2 linked regions of the Thalassobaculum sp. OXR-137 genome follow. The protein of the gene in region 1 interacts with the protein of each later gene in a pairwise test. Links are inferred from orthologs where the notes say so. Each region holds a gene or a part of one and is shown on either strand. Other genes may lie near its edges. The genes, in order: T8K17_RS13030 and mtgA.

Region 1 (4,760 bases):
AAGACCTTCCTGCGCCAGCGCTCCGGCCGCACCGCGAACCCCTCGCGCCACACCCCCGACGCCATCGCCGGCAAGCGCGCCGAGCGGGAGCCGACCTTCACCCTTACCAGCACCCGCCCGATCGCCCCGACGGACGAGGAGATCGCGCGCAACCCCCGTGCCCGCTCCGCCCGTCTTCGGGTCGGTCACCGCACGGATGCCCCGGCCTGGACCGGGCAGGAGGCAGCGTGATGCGTCGCGTAACGATCCTTTGGTTCCTCGTCTCCACCTGCCTCGGGGTTGCCCTCTTCCTGGTCAAGTACGAGGTGCAGGACCGCGAGGAGCGGCTCGCCGCCCTCCACCGCGAGATCCTGGCCAACCAGGAGGCGGTGCACGTGCTGGAGGCCGAGTGGTCCTATCTGAACCGCCCGGCCAACCTGGAGGCGATGGTCCGCCGCCACCTGGATCTGGTGCCGCTGGACACCAGCCGCCTGGGACAGATCGAGCAGCTTCCGATCCGCCTGCCCGGTCTCGACGGCACCGACACCATGAACGTGGGGATCAGCGACCCGTCCGCCGCCGGCGTGGCGACCGCCGCCCTGCCGGCCTTCGCGCCGCCGGCGCCGCTGCCGCGTCCGATCGCCATCTCCGCGAAGGTGCGGCGATGAGCGAGATGTCGCAGATCCGGGCCGGCAAGTCGGTTCGGCTGGAGGGCGTCGCCAAGCAGGCGCTCGAGATCGGCCGCAACCGGCTGATCCTGGCCGGCTGCCTGCTGACCCTGGCCTTCACCGCGGTCGGCGGCCGGGTGATCGAGCTGTCCGCCCTGCGCGACCACAACGAGCCGACGGTGCCGACCGCCGCCGCCGATGCCGCCCTGCAGACCGGCCGGGCCGACATCGTCGACCGCAACGGCCTGCTGGTGGCAACCTCCCTGCGCACCCCCTCGCTCTACGCCGACCCGACGGAGGTCCTGGACCCGGCCCGCGCCGCGCGCCGGCTGACCACCGTGCTGACCGACCTCGCCGTGCCGGAGGTCGAGGCCAAGCTGCGGGCCAACCGCCGATTCGTCTGGCTGAAGCGCAGCCTGACCCCGCACGAGCAGTACCGGGTCAACGCGCTCGGCATTCCGGGCCTGCATTTCATGGACGAGTGGAAGCGGATCTATCCGCAGAGCTCGCTGATGGCCCATGTGGTCGGCTTCACCGACATCGACGATCGCGGCATTTCCGGCATCGAGCGGTCGTTCGACGAGGTCCTGCGCGGCGGCCGCGAGCCGCTGCACCTGTCCGTCGACCTGCGGATCCAGCACATCGTGCGCCAGGAACTGGCCCACCAGATCACCAGCTTCGAGGCGATCGGCGGCACCGGCATCGTGCTCGACGTGCGCACCGGCGAGACCGTCGCCATGGTGTCGCTGCCCGATTTCGACCCGAACATGGCCGCCGACATGAGCGACGACCAGCGCTTCAACCGCGCGACGCTCGGCGTTTACGAGATGGGCTCAACCTTCAAGATCTTTAACACCGCCATGGCGCTCGACGCCGGCACCGTGACCCTGCGCGACGGCTACGACACCAGCAAGCCGATCAAGATCGCCCGCTTCACCATCAACGACTTCCATGGCGAGAACCGCTGGCTGTCGGTGGCGGAGATCTTCAAGTACTCCTCCAATATCGGCTCGGTGAAGATGGCGATGGATGTCGGCACCGAGCGGCAGCAGGACTTCATGGGCCGCCTGGGCATGCTGCAGCCGATGTCCGTCGAACTGCCGGAGCGCGGCTACCCGCTGGTCCCGTCGCCCTGGCGTCCGATCAACACCATGACGATCTCCTTCGGCCACGGCATGTCGGTCAGCCCGATGCACCTGGCGGCAGGCGTGGCGACGGTCATGAACGGCGGCATCAAGCGGCCGACAACCCTGCTGAAGACCACCGGCCGGGTGATCGGCGAGCAGGTGATGAAGCAGTCCACCTCGGAGGCCATGCGCAAGCTGATGCGTCTGGTGGTGGTCGACGGCACCGGCCGCAACGCCGACGCGCCGGGCTACCTGGTCGGCGGCAAGACGGGCACGGCGGAAAAGGCCGGCGGAGGCCGCGGCTATGCCCGCAAGTCGCTGATCTCCTCCTTCGTCGCCGCCTTCCCGGTGAACGATCCGAAATACGTCGTTCTGATCATGGTGGACGAGCCGAAGGGCCAGAAGTTCAGCCATGGCTACGCCACCGGCGGCTGGGTTGCCGCCCCCGCCGTCAAGCGCATCGTCGAACGGGCCGCCCCCCTCCTCGGTGTGGCGCCGGTGGACATGGATGCGCCCGAGATTCGCCGCGATCTGCTGGTCGATTTACCCGATGCTGGAGGTAAACGACTTGCGTCTTTCTGATCTCATCAACGCCCAGAGCGCAGCCCCGAACACCACCCCTGCGGCCCTGGTCGCCGGCGATCCGGAAATCGTCGGGCTGACCGCCGACAGCCGCGAGGTGCAGCCGGGCTACCTGTTCGCCGCCCTGCCGGGCTCCAGGCTCGACGGCCGCACCTATATCGCCGTTGCCGTGGCCAAGGGTGCCGCCGCCGTGCTGACCACCCCGGACGTCGCCGAGTGCGCGGTCGGGTTGGTGCGCGACGCCGATCCGCGCCGCCGCCTCGCCCGGATGGCCGCCCGATTCTACAGCCCGCAGCCCGAGACCGTGGTTGCGGTGACCGGCACCAACGGCAAGACGTCGGTGGCCGAGTTCACCCGCCAGATCTGGAACGGCGCCGGGTATTCCGCCGCCTCCATCGGCACCCTCGGCCTGACCGTGGACGGCGAGACCACCGGGCCGAGCCTGACCACGCCGGATCCGGTGCGCCTGCATCAGGTACTGCACGAGCTCGCCCATGTGAGCGTCGATCACGCAGCCCTGGAAGCCTCCAGCCACGGGCTGGATCAGGCCCGCCTGGACGGGGTCGAGATCGCCGCCGCCGCCTTCACCAACCTGACCCGCGACCATCTCGACTACCACGGCGACATGGACGCCTACCGCACCGCCAAGCTCGGCCTGTTCGACCGGGTCATGGCGCCGGGCGGGACGGCCGTGCTGAACATGGATTCCCCGGAATTCGACAAGTTCCGCGAGGCGGCCGAACGCCGCCGCCACCGGGTGATGAGCTACGGCATGCGGCCGGGCGCCGAGCTGCGCCTGGTCGAACGGCGCGCCCTGCCGACCGGCCAGGCGCTGGAGATCGCCGTCGGCGGCCGCTCGCATCTGGTGGAACTCGGACTGATCGGCGACTTCCAGGCCTGGAACGTGCTCGCCGCCCTGGGCCTGACCCTCGGCAGCGGAACGCCGATGGAACTAGCCCTGGAGGCGCTGCCGGCCCTGACCGGCGTGCGCGGCCGCATGGAGCGGGTCGCGGTGCTGGACAACGGGGCCGCGGTCTATGTCGATTTCGCCCATACCTCCGACGCGCTGGAAACGGTGCTGAAGGCGGTCCGGCCGCATACGAACGGCGAACTCTGGTGCGTGTTCGGCTGCGGCGGCGACCGCGATCCGGGCAAGCGTCCGATGATGGGGGCGGCGGTCGCGAAATACGCCGACCGACCGATCGTTACCGACGACAACCCGCGCTCCGAGAACCCGGCCCTGATCCGCGCCGCAACGCTCGCCGCCTGCAGGGGCGGCGTGGAGATCGGCGACCGCCGCACCGCGATCCACGAGACCGTCGCCCGGCTCGGATCGGGCGACGTGCTGGTGATCGCCGGCAAGGGCCACGAGCAGGGGCAGGAGATCCAGGGGGTCAAGCACCCCTTCGACGACGCCACCGTGGCGCGCGAGGCGATTGCCCAAATCTCTGGCGCCGCCGGGGCAGGTGCCGCATGACCGTGCTGTGGACCCGCGACGCCGCCGTCGAGGCGACCCAGGGCAAGCCGATCGGCCCGGACTGGTCGGCGACCGGCGTGACCATCGACAGCCGCAAGATCGCGGCCGGCGACCTGTTCGTCGCTCTGCCGGGCGAGCGGGTGGACGGCCATGACTACGTCGCCGCCGCCCTGAAGGCCGGTGCCGCCGCCGCCCTCGTCTCCCGGATCCCGGAAGGTCTGGACGACGCGCCGCTGCTGGTGGTCGAGGACGTGCTGGCTGGGCTGGAGGATCTGGCCCGCGCCGCCCGCGCCCGCTCCCGCGCCCGGATCGTCGCGGTGACCGGCAGCGTCGGCAAGACCGGCACGAAGGAAATGCTGGCCGCCTGCCTGGCGGTGTACGGCAAGACCGTGGCCAGCGTCGGCAACCTGAACAACCACATCGGCGCCCCGCTCTCCCTGGCCCGCCTGCCGCAGGACTGCGACTTCGCGGTCTTCGAGCTGGGCATGAACCACGCCGACGAGATCCGGCCGCTGACCCGGCTCGTGGCCCCCCACGCCACGATCATCACCAATGTCGAGCCGGTGCATATCGAGTTCTTCGACGGCATCGACGGCATCGCCGACGCCAAGGCGGAGATCCTCGAAGGGCTCCAACCCGGCGGCGTCGCGGTGCTGAACGCCGACAACGGCAGTTTCGAGCGCATCCGGGCACGGGCCCGCGTCCTCGGCGTCGACCGCATCGCCACCTTCGGCCAGGGCGCCACCTGCGACGTGCGCGGGATCGCCATCGAACCGGGCTCCGACGGCACCCGGGTGACCGCCGCCGTGGCCGGAACCGACATGACCTGGACCGTCGGCGGCATCGGTGAGCACTGGGGCTTCAACAGTCTCGGCGTGGTGGCCGTGCTGCACGCCCTGAAGCTCGACCTCGCCGCCTGCCTCGACC
Region 2 (11,790 bases), 2.1 Mb from region 1 along the record:
GCCGGATGCGGCGGCGCTCGGCGACCATTCTCCGGTGCTGCGGGGCGTCCTCAGCGCCGGATCGAAGAGCGGCTACCTGGTCCGGCAGTCCGGGACCAGCGTGGCGGCGCCGCGCATCGCCCGGCTCGCCGCCGACGAGATCGCCCGGGACAAGCGGAAGGGCGGGGTGGGCGACCGGAACTGGCTGCAGAAATATGCCGAGAAGGCCGATCGCGGCAACTTCCCGCAGCCAAGGCCGGAGTTCGCCCGCGGCGGAGCGGGACGGATCGACGTGGAGGTGGACCTGGGAACGCCGGACTACGATTGACCGCTCCAGTCCGACGCTCCGGCGGCCGGAGCGCCGCCGGGGCCGGATCGTTGCGGCACCGTCTTCAGGAAGATTTCGCGCAGCGATCAGGATTCCACGGAAGGCATCGGCGAGGCTGGGAGGCATCACGGCGCGGCGGGCCGCGCTATCCCATCAAACCCGGAGGTTCCGATGGTGCTTCGCCCAGACCTGAACGGAATGTTGCTGCAGCTGCCCGACGACATGGTCGTCTACCAGGTCGTCAACGGCAAACGCCACCCACTCCCCAAGACATCCGCGATCAACATGCTGTTCATCCCCGGCGCCCGGGTCATCTCCCAGGGGAGCCCCGACGAGCCGAGCACGGCGATCCGCTGGTCGCTGTCCACGGATTGAGGTCCCGGCCGGTCTCGGGAACGAGGCGAAATTTCGTGTCGATTTCACCTCGATCTCAGGACTTCGCGCCGCCGCTGCCGCACAGTCGGGACATCAGGGAGGGCGAGGTCGGGTCCGAATACCCGGCCCGCTCGCAAGACCGCGAGGGGAGGACGGCGATGGCACGGCGCAACGACCTCAACGGAACACTGCTTCAACCGCCCAACTGCGGCACGACCTATCTGGTGCTCGGCGGGCGGCGGCATCTGGTGCCGGACCGCCGGGTGCTCGCTCTTCTCTTCCGCAGCAAGCCGCCGGTCAGGACCGACATCGACCCCGACGACGTGGATGAAGGCGACCCGCTGCCCGATGGCGGCTGTCTGGTGCGCGTTACGAACAGCGCGGAAGTCTACCTCGTCCCCGGCTCGGACAAGCTCTGGTTCGTCGGGCCGGACGAACTCGCCGCGAACGCCTTGGGCTGTGGGCGGACCGGCGCGTGTCCCGACATTGAAATGGCTCGGTGCCCCGCCGATTAGGGACAGAGCCGACGGAAGGCACCGCAGGCGGGTGGGACCGGCTGCAGGTGGCGGGGTCAGCCGATTGGGGAGTGGTCGGCTGGCTGCGAGGGGGGGACCGGGCGTGTGATGGACGCCCGGTCTTTCCTCGTTTTACCGCTCAGCCGATCAGGAAGCTGTCGGTGCCGAGCTGGCTGGCGGACACGCCGATCAGGGTGACGGAGTTTCCTGCCGACAGGTCGAGCAGGGCGTTGCCGGCGCCGTCGTCGGTCAGCCGGGCGAGAAGGTCGGCGGTTGTGGCGATTCCGGATCCGTTGACGCCGGCTGCGACCGCCAGCACGTCCTGGCCGATCGTGAAGTCATGCACCGTATCGGCCCCGTCCGCGTCGCCGAACCGGAAGACGTCGGCACCGAGATTGCCGAACAGTCGGTCGTCGCCCGCTCCGCCGGACAGGGTGTCGGCGCCCTGTCCGCCATACAGCGTGTCGGCTCCGTCCTCGCCCCAGAGCCCGTCGTCCCCCGCGTTGCCGTAGACCAGGTCGCCGCCGCCGTTGCCGTGCAGCCGGTCTGCCGCGTTGTTGCCGCACAGTATGTCCGCATCCTGGCCGCCATAGAGCGTGTCGGTACCCTGTCCCCCGTACAGCGTGTCGGCGCCCTGGTTGCCGTAGATCAGGTCGCTGTCGGCGTTGCCGTACAGCACGTCGAGGCCGCCATACCCCCGCAGCGTGTCGTTGCCGGCGTAGCCGCGCAGGATATCGTTGCCCGCCGTGCCCGAAACCGTGTCCGATCCCGATCCCGATCCCGATCCCGATGCCGGCTGGCCGCCGGCCGCTCCGCCGGAGTCCGACGCCGGTGGCGGCCGGTAGGTCAGGGTAACGTCGTTCCCGGTGCCGCCCAGGTAGCTGATCTGGAAGGTGCTGCCGCCGATGGTGAGGGTGGCCCCCTCCGCCAGCCCGTCGAAGGCCCCGGTGACGGCGTCGACCCCGTCGTTGTCGATCAGCGTATAGACGTCTCCACTGGCTGGCGTGTAGCCGAGGGTCGCGTTCAGCGTGGCGTTGGAGAGGGTCACGGTGCCGGTGACCTTGATCTGGTCGTAGCCGGTGCCGGCCGTGTTGCCGTCGATCTCCATGGTCGCGGTCGAGCCGCTGGCGAGGGTCAGGTTCCCGGTCGAGATGATGCCCGGGCTATTGCCCGGCGCGATGGTGCCGCCGTTCGCGACCGTGACCGCCGTGGAAAAGGTGCTGGTGCCGCCCAGGGTGGCGCCAGAGGCGACGGTGTAGGTGCCGCCCCCCGCGATCGTGCCGCTCCCGCTGATCGTGCCGCTGAAGGTCGTGGACGCGGAGTCCGTCAGCGTGAGGGTGCCGCTGCCGATGTTGAGAGTCCCGCTGCCGCTGAGGCTGCCGATGGTTTCGCTGGTGCCGTTAAGGTCCAGGGTGGCTCCGGGGGAGACGGTCACCGCGCCGCCGTCGGCCAGGGCGCTTCCACCGGAGACCTGCAGCGTGCCGGCGCCGATCGTGGTCCCGCCGGTATAGGTGTTCGTGCCGCTCAGGATGGTGGTCCCGGTGCCGGACTTCGTCAGGCTGCCGGTCCCGGAGATGTCGTTGGAGATGGTCGTCGTGCCGGTGACAGCCAGGCCGCCGCCGTTCAGGACGACGGACCCGGAGCCGAGATTGCCGGATGACTCGACCGACAGGGTGCCGGCGCTGACCGTGGTGGTGCCGGAATTGGTATTCGTTCCGGTCACCGTCAGCGTGCCGGTCCCCGCCTTGGTCAGGTTTCCCGTGCCGCCGATCACGCCGCTCAGAGAGACGGCGGCGCCTGTATTGATCGTTCCGCCCGACGCGCCGATCGTGATGGTGTTGTTGATCGTGCCGGCGCCCGTGACAGCCAGCGTGCCGCCGTTGATCGTCACCGCGCCGGAGGAGAGGTTGCTGTCGCCCGCGACCGACAGCGTTCCCTGACTGATTGTCATGGTGCCGCCGGTGGACCCTGTCCCGTTGAGCGTCAGCGTGCCGGAGCCCGACTTCGTCATGGCGGCCGTGCCGCCGAACCATGTCACATTCCCGGAGAGCGTGACGTTGTTGCTGCCGGTATGGATCGTCCCCGCACCATCGAATTCGATCGCGGTGGTATAGGTGGCGCTGGTCGCGAACCTCAGGGTGCCGGAATCGATCTGCGCACTGGTCGGGGAGGTCGTCGTTCCGATTTCGGCGTTGGAATTGTCTTGAATCCACAGCAGACCGACATCGCTGAGCGACCCGTTAAGGGAGAGCGTCCCGCCGCCCTCGGCCAGGACGACATTCGCCGCTGTCGTGAAGTCGAAAGCCGAATTGATTGTCAGCGACTGACCGGCGGTCAATTCGAAATAAAGGTGCGAATTTGAAACGAGGGTCGACCCGCCGATGGTGAGCGAGGTGGTGCCGTTCGTGAAACTGAGTTCTGTGGCAGAGCCGCGCACGAATTGCGGCGACTGCGTCAGAGTGATGGTCTGGCCGTCGAGATTGCTGAAGCTGATCGTCGCATCGGTTGTAGTCGCCGCGAGCCCAAGTGAGCCGGCCGTGACGTTGTCGCCGGCGGTGCTGGTGACGGTCGCCATCAGAAGGCCCGGCCAGGTGGCCATTCGGGTCGGGCCGAAAGGAAGCTCACTGTGATGCGGCCGCGCGCCCGCCGAGAGATCGAACGCCCAGTCGCCGCCGCGCCACGCGGCACCGGTCGGCGTGGAGGAGGCCAGCACCGGGGCGGCCAGGGCGGCCGACAGGGCCTCGACGAAGCGCCGGCCGATTTGGCCCCGGCCGACCGAGCAGCCATAGAGGACCAGCGGTCGGCCCGCCAATGCCTGCCGCAGCGCCGCGATGTCGGGCCGGGCCAGATCGGCCTCGGTGACGTGCGATCCCGCCAGATGCACGAGGCCGGGCGCGCCGTGGCTGAACAGATGGATCGAGGAAAGACCCCTGCCTGCCTGCGCGATTGCGGCGGCGAGCCCGAGGATCGGCGAAATCCGTTTCGCCAGCCCGGCAATTCGGCAGGCGTTCGTCAGCAGGTTGAGCAGCGGCGCCTGGTGCGGAACAGCGGTGTCGATGACGGCCAGGGCCGTGAGCGCTCCGGTACAGGGCGTCGCCGCGAAATGAGTTGTGGAATTTAAATTAATTGCTGAGTTATGAGCCATGTTCTATGGGTCTCAGAATTGATCGCTTCTCGAAATCTAAGTCCATATCTTAGGTATGTCTTTTTTAATCGAAACTAGAAAAGTAGAAGATTCAGTTTGAATATCTCGTTATGAATTTATTTCGTGCCGAAAGGATCTGGTGCCGGGGTGCGTGTGCAGCCGGCTGTCAGCCCTCGAAGCATCCGTAAAGCTGGGTGAGCCTGGGGATGTCGCGGGCGATCTCGCCGGCGCGGGACCCCATCCGGGCCGGATCGCGGTCCAGCGGGTTCGGCAGAATGGCCGCAATGCGCGCCGCTTCGCCGCGGGACAGAGCGCTGGCCGGCTTGCCGAAATGCCGCTGGGCGGCGGCCTCCACGCCGTAGATGCCGTCGCCCATCTCCACCACGTTCAGGTACAGCTCCAGGATCCGCTTCTTGGGCACGAGAAGTTCGAGGCCAAGCGCCAGCGGGATCTCGACCATCTTGCGCAGGATCGAGCGCGAGGGCGGCAGGAACAGGTTGCGGGCGAGCTGCATGGTGATGGTGCTGGCCCCGCGGCTGGGCTGGCCGGTCTCGCGGAACTCCTCCAGCACCTTGTTCATCTGCCGCCAGTCGATGCCGTTATGCTCGCAGAAGGTCTGGTCCTCGGAGGCCACGACCGCCCGACCGGCGTCGCGGGCGATGTCCGACATCCCCACCCAGCGGTAATCCACCGGGGCGCTGCGGACCAGCATCAGTGGGGTGCCGGGCGGCGGTACCACGCGGTACAGCAGCATCAGCAGCACGGGCAGCACGACGACGACGAGAAAGACCGCCAGGAGAAGTCGCCGGATCAGTCGGGCCATGCTGTGGTTTCCGTGCGGTGGTCTCGTCCACCGTCATGTGGCGTCCGCGCGGTCCTGTCAACTTGCGCCGTCCCGACCGCCGGGCCGCGAAAGACCGGGATCGCGGAGGCGGGCCGCGCTATTACTTGCCGGAAGGCGGTCGTCCGGTCGCCGGCGCGCGGTCGTGGGAGGAGGACGGGGATGCCGGATCTGACTGCCGCAGGGCGCCTGCTTCGGATTGCCGTGGCGCTGGTCCTGATCCTCGGGTCGGTGGCGGTCCTGGAGGGGGCGCGGCGCGGGGTGGAAATCCGAACCCTGACGGTTGGCGAGACGCCGGTGAGCGCCTACGCCCTTGCGGGTGCCGAGGGGCCGGTCGTGGTCGTGGCCCATGGCTTCGCCGGCTCACGGCAGATGATGCAGGGGTACGCCCTGCCGCTCGCCTGGGCGGGGTACCGGGTGTTCAGCTTCGATTTCCTCGGTCATGGCCGCCATCCGCTGCCGATGTCGGGCGACGTGACCGCGGTAGAGGGAACCACGCGGCTGCTGATGGCGCAGACCGATGCGGTGATCGACGCGGTTTCCGACGGGCGGGCGCCGGTGGCGCTGCTCGGGCATTCCATGGCGACCGACGTGCTCGCCCGGGTCGCCGCCGAGCGCGACGATATCGGTCCGGTGGTTCTGATCTCGGCCTTCTCTCAGGCGATAACGTCGCAGAGCCCCCGCGACCTGCTGATGATCACCGGGGCGTGGGAGCCGGGATTGCGGGACGCCGCGCTCCGGGCGGCGCGTTTGGTTGCGCCGGACGCACAGGAGGACGAGACGGTGACCGCCGGGCCGGTGGTCCGCCGGGCGGAGGTGGCACCGCTGGCCGATCATGTCTCCATCCTGCAGAACCGGGACGCGCGGGCGGCGGCGGTGGACTGGATCGACCGGGCCTACGGCCGCGGCGCCGGCACGACACTCTGGCCGACCGGATGGGCGATCCTCGGCCTGTTTGGCGGGCTGGTGCTGATCTTCGGCGGGATGGCCCGGTCTCTGCCGGCAGACGAACCGGCATCGGGCAGGCTGAGCTGGCGGCAGGTGGCGGTGGCGACGGTCCTGCCGGCGGTGCTCGCACCGCTCGTGGCGGTGCCGCTCAATCCGAACCTGCTGCCGGTGCTGGTCGCCGATTATCTGGCCCTGCATCTGGCGCTGTTCGGCCTGCTCCAGCTCGCGCTGATCTGGAGATGGAGGCTTCCCGTCGGCCGGGTCTCCATCGCGGCCCTGCTGCTGGTTCTGGGCTGGTGCTGTCTGTTCGGGTTTGCGCTGGACCGCTACGTGGCGAATTTCTGGCCGACGGCGGGGCGGTTCTGGATCGTCGCCGCCATGGCCCTGGGTGCTGTGCCGTTCATGGTGGCCGACGCGGTGCTCACCCTGCGCGCTCGGATCGCACAGAGGCTGGTCCTGCGGGCCGGCTTCCTGGTGTCCCTGGGCGTCGCCGTGGCGCTGGATTTCAGCGGACTGTTCTTCCTGCTGATGATCGCGCCCGTGGTGCTCGTCTTCTATCTCGTCTTCGGCACCGTAGGGCGGGCCTCGGCCGTCCGGGCCGGTCCGCTCGCCTCCGGCCTCGCCCTGGGCCTCGTCCTGGCCTGGGCGCTGGGGGTGAGCTTCCCCCTGTTCGCTCCCTGACGGCCCGCCGCGTGCGGCCCGGGTTGCTGAGGGCGGCGTCACAAAACTGCAGCCGCTCGGTCATCGAAACGACCAGCCAACAGCAACAAAGAGTCCGCAAAGCTCTCACATAACCAACATCGCCTCCTGCGACACTCCAGGTCTGTTCACATACTGGAGTATGAGCCATGAGAGGCTTCTTCCGCCTGGCCGTGGGCGCGCTCGTCGCGCTCGGCCTGATGGCCGGACCGGCCTTGGCCGACGATCGGCCGGAGCTGGTCGTCGCGGTCAACGATCTTCCCGACACCCTCGAGCCGGCCGACGGCATGGGCAACGTCCATGTCCGCATCATCTACTCGATGTTCGACAGCCTGATCCGCCGCGACTTCCTCGCGAACGGCAAGGGCAGCGGCTCCAAGCTGGTGCCGGGCCTGGCCGAGAGCTGGACGCGGATCGACGACAAGACCATCGAGTTCAAGCTGCGCCAGGGCGTGAAGTTCCACAACGGCGACGAGATGACCGCCGACGATGTGGTCTTCACCTTCACCCAGGGCCGCATGCTGGGCGACCGTCCGATCGTCCCGACCGGTCGGCAGGAGATGAACACGATCAGCCACGCCGAGCGCATCGACAAGTACACGGTGCGGATCGTCAGCCGCGTTCCGGACGTGATGATGGAGCAGCGTCTGGCCGGCTATGCGAGCTGGATCGTCAACGCCCGCGACTACCTGACCCGCGGCTACGACCAGGTGCGCCGCAGCCCGGTCGGCACCGGCCCGTTCAAGATCGCAGAGTTCGTCGACGGCGAGTACATCAAGCTGGTCGCCAACGACGAGTATTTCGGCGGCATGCCGACCGCCAGCAGCATCACCTTCAAGGTGGTGCCGGAGACCTCCGCCCGCGTCGCCGGTCTGGTCAGCGGCGAGTTCGACATCATCGTCAACGTGCCGCCGGATCAGGTCCAGGTCCTGCAGGGCTACGACGACATCGACGTGAAGCAGGTCGTGCTCGACAACACCCACATGCTGGTCTTCTACATGGACGCGCCGTTCATGAAGGATAAGAACGTCCGCCAGGCGCTCTCCCTGGCGATCGACCGGGCGCTGCTGCGCAAGGCCCTGTGGAACGACAAGAACTTCACCCCGAACGGTCACCAGCTTCCGGACTACGAGATCTACCTGGCCGATTATCCGGAGTTCGCGTTCGACCCGGACAAGGCCCGCGAACTGGTCAAGTCGTCGTCCTACAAGGGCGAGGAGATCGTCTACCGCCTGCCCCTGAACTACTACCTGAACAGCCTCGAGGCGGCTCAGGCGATGCAGCAGATGTGGAAGGATGTCGGCCTGAACGTGAAGGTCGAGCCGGTGGAGAACTGGGCCCAGGTCACCAAGGCCGAGGGCACGAACATCCGCCCGTGGTCCAACACCCACCGCATCCCGGATCCGAGCGGCTCCTTCGTCTCCCAGTGGGGCCGGATCAGCGACGTCCAGAACAACAAGGCCTTCCCCGACCGTGCCTGGAAGGCGCCGGAGGAGTTCAACAAGCAGCAGGACCTGCTGGTTTCCGGCACCGACACGGCGGCCCGCAAGGACGCCTACCGCAAGGCGCTGGACATCTGGACCGACGAGGTCCCGGGCACGATGCTCTACAACCCGCTTGAGACCTACGCGCTCAAGAAGTCGGTCCATTGGGAGCCGTACTCGCTCTACTACATGGACTTCCGTCCCTACAACCTGACCTTCGGGGTCGGCGGCTGACGCCGTGGCACGGGGGCGATCGGACCTTGCCGTCCGGTCGCCCCCGTCGCCGTTCCGATTTGGATATCCCTATGCATTCGAGCGACGTTCCATCTCTTCTCGACGTCCGCAACCTGACCGTTCGGATCGACCTTCCGGGCGGTCCGGTCTTTCCCGTCCGTGACGTGTCGCTGCGGATCGGCCCCGGCGAGACGCTGGGCCTGGTCGGCGAGAGCGGCTGCGGCAAGACGCTGACCTGCCTGTCCGTGATGGGCCTGTTCGGCAGGCGCGTGTCGGTGGAGAGCGGCGAGATCGCCTTCAAGGGCGCTCCGCTGGACCCCAGAAGCCGGGCCGACCGGGCCCGCCGTGCCCGGGGCATGGGCATGATCTTCCAGAACCCGATGACCGGCCTGAACCCGGTGCGCACGCTCGGCTGGCAGGTGGCGGAGGCCTATCGCATCCGCACCGGCTCCGGCCGCCGCGAGGCAGCAACCCGCGCCGTCGAACTGCTCGACCTGGTCGGTATTCCCGAGCCGGCCCGTCGGGCGCGCGACTATCCCCATCAGATCTCCGGCGGCCAGCAGCAGCGCGCGATGATTGCCATGGCCATCGCCGGCGAACCCGCCCTGCTGGTGGCGGACGAGCCGACCACCGCGCTGGACGTCACCGTGCAGGCGCAGATCGTCGAGCTCCTGGCGCGTCTCCAACGGGAGTTCGGCATGGGCATGCTGTTCGTCACCCACGACCTGGGCCTTGTGGCCGAGGTCGCCGACCGGGTGGCGGTGATGTATGCCGGCCGCGTCGCCGAACTGGCGCCCGCCGCCGATGTCTTCGCCCGCCCGCGTCATCCCTATACCCAGGGGCTGCTCACCTCCCTGCCGTTCCTGGACGACGAGGTGGAGCGCCTGACCCCGATCGAGGGGACGGTGCCGTCCCTGCGGGCGATGCCCCGGGGCTGCGCTTTCGCGCCGCGTTGCCCCCACGCTTCCCAGATGTGCCTGACGACGGTTCCGGACCTGACGGGTGCGGTGGCCTGCCATCATCCGCTCGCCCTGCGGACGGAGGCGGCATGAGCGCGCTCGCGGCCGACTCCGCGGAGACGCCCCCGCTGCTGCGCGTGGAGGGGCTCAGCCGCCGGTTCACCCTGCCGCGCACCAGCCTGTTCGGGCCGCGTCCCGAGCTGACCGCCGTGGCCGACGTGTCCTTCGAGCTTGCCGCCGGCGAGACCCTGGCCGTGGTCGGGGAGAGCGGTTGCGGCAAGTCGACCGTGGGCAATCTCGTGCTCAACCTGCTGAGCCCCAGCGCCGGTTCCATCCGCTTCGACGGCGAGGATCTGGCGGCGGCGAACGATGCCCGCTGGCGAGACCGGCGCCGGGACCTGCAGCTCATCTTCCAGGACAGCCGCAGCGCCCTCGACCCGCGCCTGACCGTCGAGCGTCAGGTGGCCGAAGGGCTGGAGATTCACGGCGTGGCGACCGCGGCCGACCGACGGATCCTGGTCGATGCCATGATGGAGGCGGTGGGCCTCGGCGGCGACCTCGCCAAGCGTTATCCGCATGAGCTGTCGGGGGGCCAGCAGCAGCGTGCGGTGATCGCCCGCGCCCTCGTGCTGGAACCGAAACTGGTGGTCTGCGACGAGCCGGTGGCTGCGCTCGACGTCTCGGTCCAGGCCCAGGTGGTCAACCTGCTGCGCGACCTGCAGCGCACGCTGGGGCTGGCCTATCTCTTCATCTCCCACGATCTGAGCCTGGTGCGTCACGTGGCCGACCGGGTGGCGGTGATGTATCTCGGCCGGTTCGTGGAGGTGGCGGACTGCCGCGCCCTGTTCGACGCCCCGGCGCACCCTTACGCCCGGGCGCTGATCGGTGCCGTCCCGGCCGCCCGGTCCCGGCGCGGCCGGCTGGTGCGGCCCCTGCGGCTGGACGGCGAGCCGCCGAGCCCGATGAACCCGCCCAGCGGCTGTCCGCTGCATCCGCGCTGTCCCTTCGCCACGGAGCGCTGCCGGGTCGAACTTCCGGCGCTGCGGCCGTTGGCCGACGGCCGCACGGTCGCCTGCCACCACGCCGAGGCCAGCCAGGCCGACGGCGCCAGGCTCGACGCGGCCGACCCCCAACCCCTGAAGGCTTTCCCATGAACCTGCGCTATGCCGCGATCAAGCTGCTGCGGGCGATCGTCACCCTGTGGCTGGTGGTGACCTTCGTCTTCGTGGTGCTGCGTCTCACCGGCGATCCGACCCAGCAGCTCCTGCCTGACGACATCGGCCCGGAGATCCGGGAGTATTATCGGGCCGCCTGGGGTCTCGACCGGCCCCTGTGGGAGCAGTATCTGCGCTATTTCCAGGCGGCGCTGCACGGCGATTTCGGGATCTCCTTTCGCAACAGCCAGCCGGCCATCGACCTGATCTGGCAGCGGGTGCCGAAGACCCTGGAGCTGGGGCTGGCGACGTTCTTCTGTTCGCTGGCGCTCGGCATTCCTCTGGGTGTGCTGGCGGCGGTGTGGCGGGACAGCTGGATCGACCGGCTGACCATGTCCTTCGCCGTCTTCGGCTTCTCCATGCCGAACTTCTTTCTCGGCATCCTGCTGATCCTGCTGTTCGCGTTGAACCTCCGCGTCCTGCCCAGTTCCGGCTACGGGACATGGCAGCACATGGTGATGCCGGTCTTCACGCTGGCCACCGCCTTCGCAGGCGCCATCGCCCGCTTCACCCGCTCGGCAATGCTGGAGGTGCTGTCGCGCGACTACATGCGCACGGCCGAGGCCGAAGGCGCCTCGCGGTTCCGGCAGGTGTGGTGGCATGCCTTCCCCAACGCGGCGATCCCGGTGGTGACCATCGTCGGTTTCAGCCTGGGCGGGATGATCGGCGGGGCGGTGGTGACCGAGAACGTCTTCGCCTGGCCCGGCGTGGGCCGGCTGCTCACCAGTTCCGTGGCGGACCGTGACCTCTCCATTGTCCAGGGCATCGTCGTCCTGGTCGCGATCACCATGGTCTCCGCCAACCTGCTGGTCGACCTTGCCTATGGGTGGCTGGATCCGAGGGTCCGCGTCGGCGGTCGGGAGCGGTCGCGATGAGCGCGGAAACCGTCGAGACCACCGCTCCCCCGGTGCAGTCCCCCCCACCGGCGACCAAATCCGCCGGGGCCTGGCGCATGCCGTTGCTGGTGCGGATCGCCGCCGTGATCCTGGTGGTGGTCTCCGTGATCGCCGTCCTGGCGCCGCTGCTCGCCCCCTACGGCTATGAGGAAACCGACCTGCTGTACCGGCTC

The links.
Region 2: the proteins of T8K17_RS13030 (region 1) and mtgA interact in binary tests that used the Escherichia coli proteins (3 or more experiments, as listed by UniProt). The link is inferred for Thalassobaculum sp. OXR-137 from one-to-one orthologs.

What each region holds. Positions count from the first base shown.
Region 1 is NZ_CP139715.1:2,757,775-2,762,534, reverse strand. Bases 1-2,999 are described here. They hold T8K17_RS13030 (penicillin-binding protein 2), read left to right. Parts: upstream 1-643; coding sequence 644-2,356; downstream 2,357-2,999. Other genes in these bases: T8K17_RS13025 (UDP-N-acetylmuramoyl-L-alanyl-D-glutamate--2,6-diaminopimelate ligase), read left to right, coding at 2,343-2,999; ftsL (cell division protein FtsL), read left to right, coding at 231-647; rsmH (16S rRNA (cytosine(1402)-N(4))-methyltransferase RsmH), read left to right, coding at 1-231. In the rest of the region: more of T8K17_RS13025, read left to right, coding at 3,000-3,833; T8K17_RS13020 (UDP-N-acetylmuramoyl-tripeptide--D-alanyl-D-alanine ligase), read left to right, coding at 3,830-4,760. UniProt on the Escherichia coli protein: Essential cell division protein that catalyzes cross-linking of the peptidoglycan cell wall at the division septum. Required for localization of FtsN.
Region 2 is NZ_CP139715.1:4,867,578-4,879,367, reverse strand. What follows is about bases 3,338-6,309. They hold mtgA (monofunctional biosynthetic peptidoglycan transglycosylase), read right to left. Parts: upstream 5,166-6,309; coding sequence 4,509-5,165; downstream 3,338-4,508. Other genes in these bases: T8K17_RS22610 (alpha/beta hydrolase), read left to right, coding at 5,346-6,309; T8K17_RS22620 (DUF4347 domain-containing protein), read right to left, coding at 3,338-4,342. Also shown: T8K17_RS22635 (S8 family serine peptidase), read left to right, coding at 1-307; T8K17_RS22630 (hypothetical protein), read left to right, coding at 479-682; T8K17_RS22625 (hypothetical protein), read left to right, coding at 841-1,197; more of T8K17_RS22620, read right to left, coding at 1,337-3,337; more of T8K17_RS22610, read left to right, coding at 6,310-6,812; T8K17_RS22605 (ABC transporter substrate-binding protein), read left to right, coding at 6,980-8,548; T8K17_RS22600 (ABC transporter ATP-binding protein), read left to right, coding at 8,620-9,600; T8K17_RS22595 (oligopeptide/dipeptide ABC transporter ATP-binding protein), read left to right, coding at 9,597-10,661; T8K17_RS22590 (ABC transporter permease), read left to right, coding at 10,658-11,596; T8K17_RS22585 (ABC transporter permease), read left to right, coding at 11,593-11,790. UniProt on the Escherichia coli protein: Peptidoglycan polymerase that catalyzes glycan chain elongation from lipid-linked precursors. May play a role in peptidoglycan assembly during cell division in collaboration with other cell division proteins.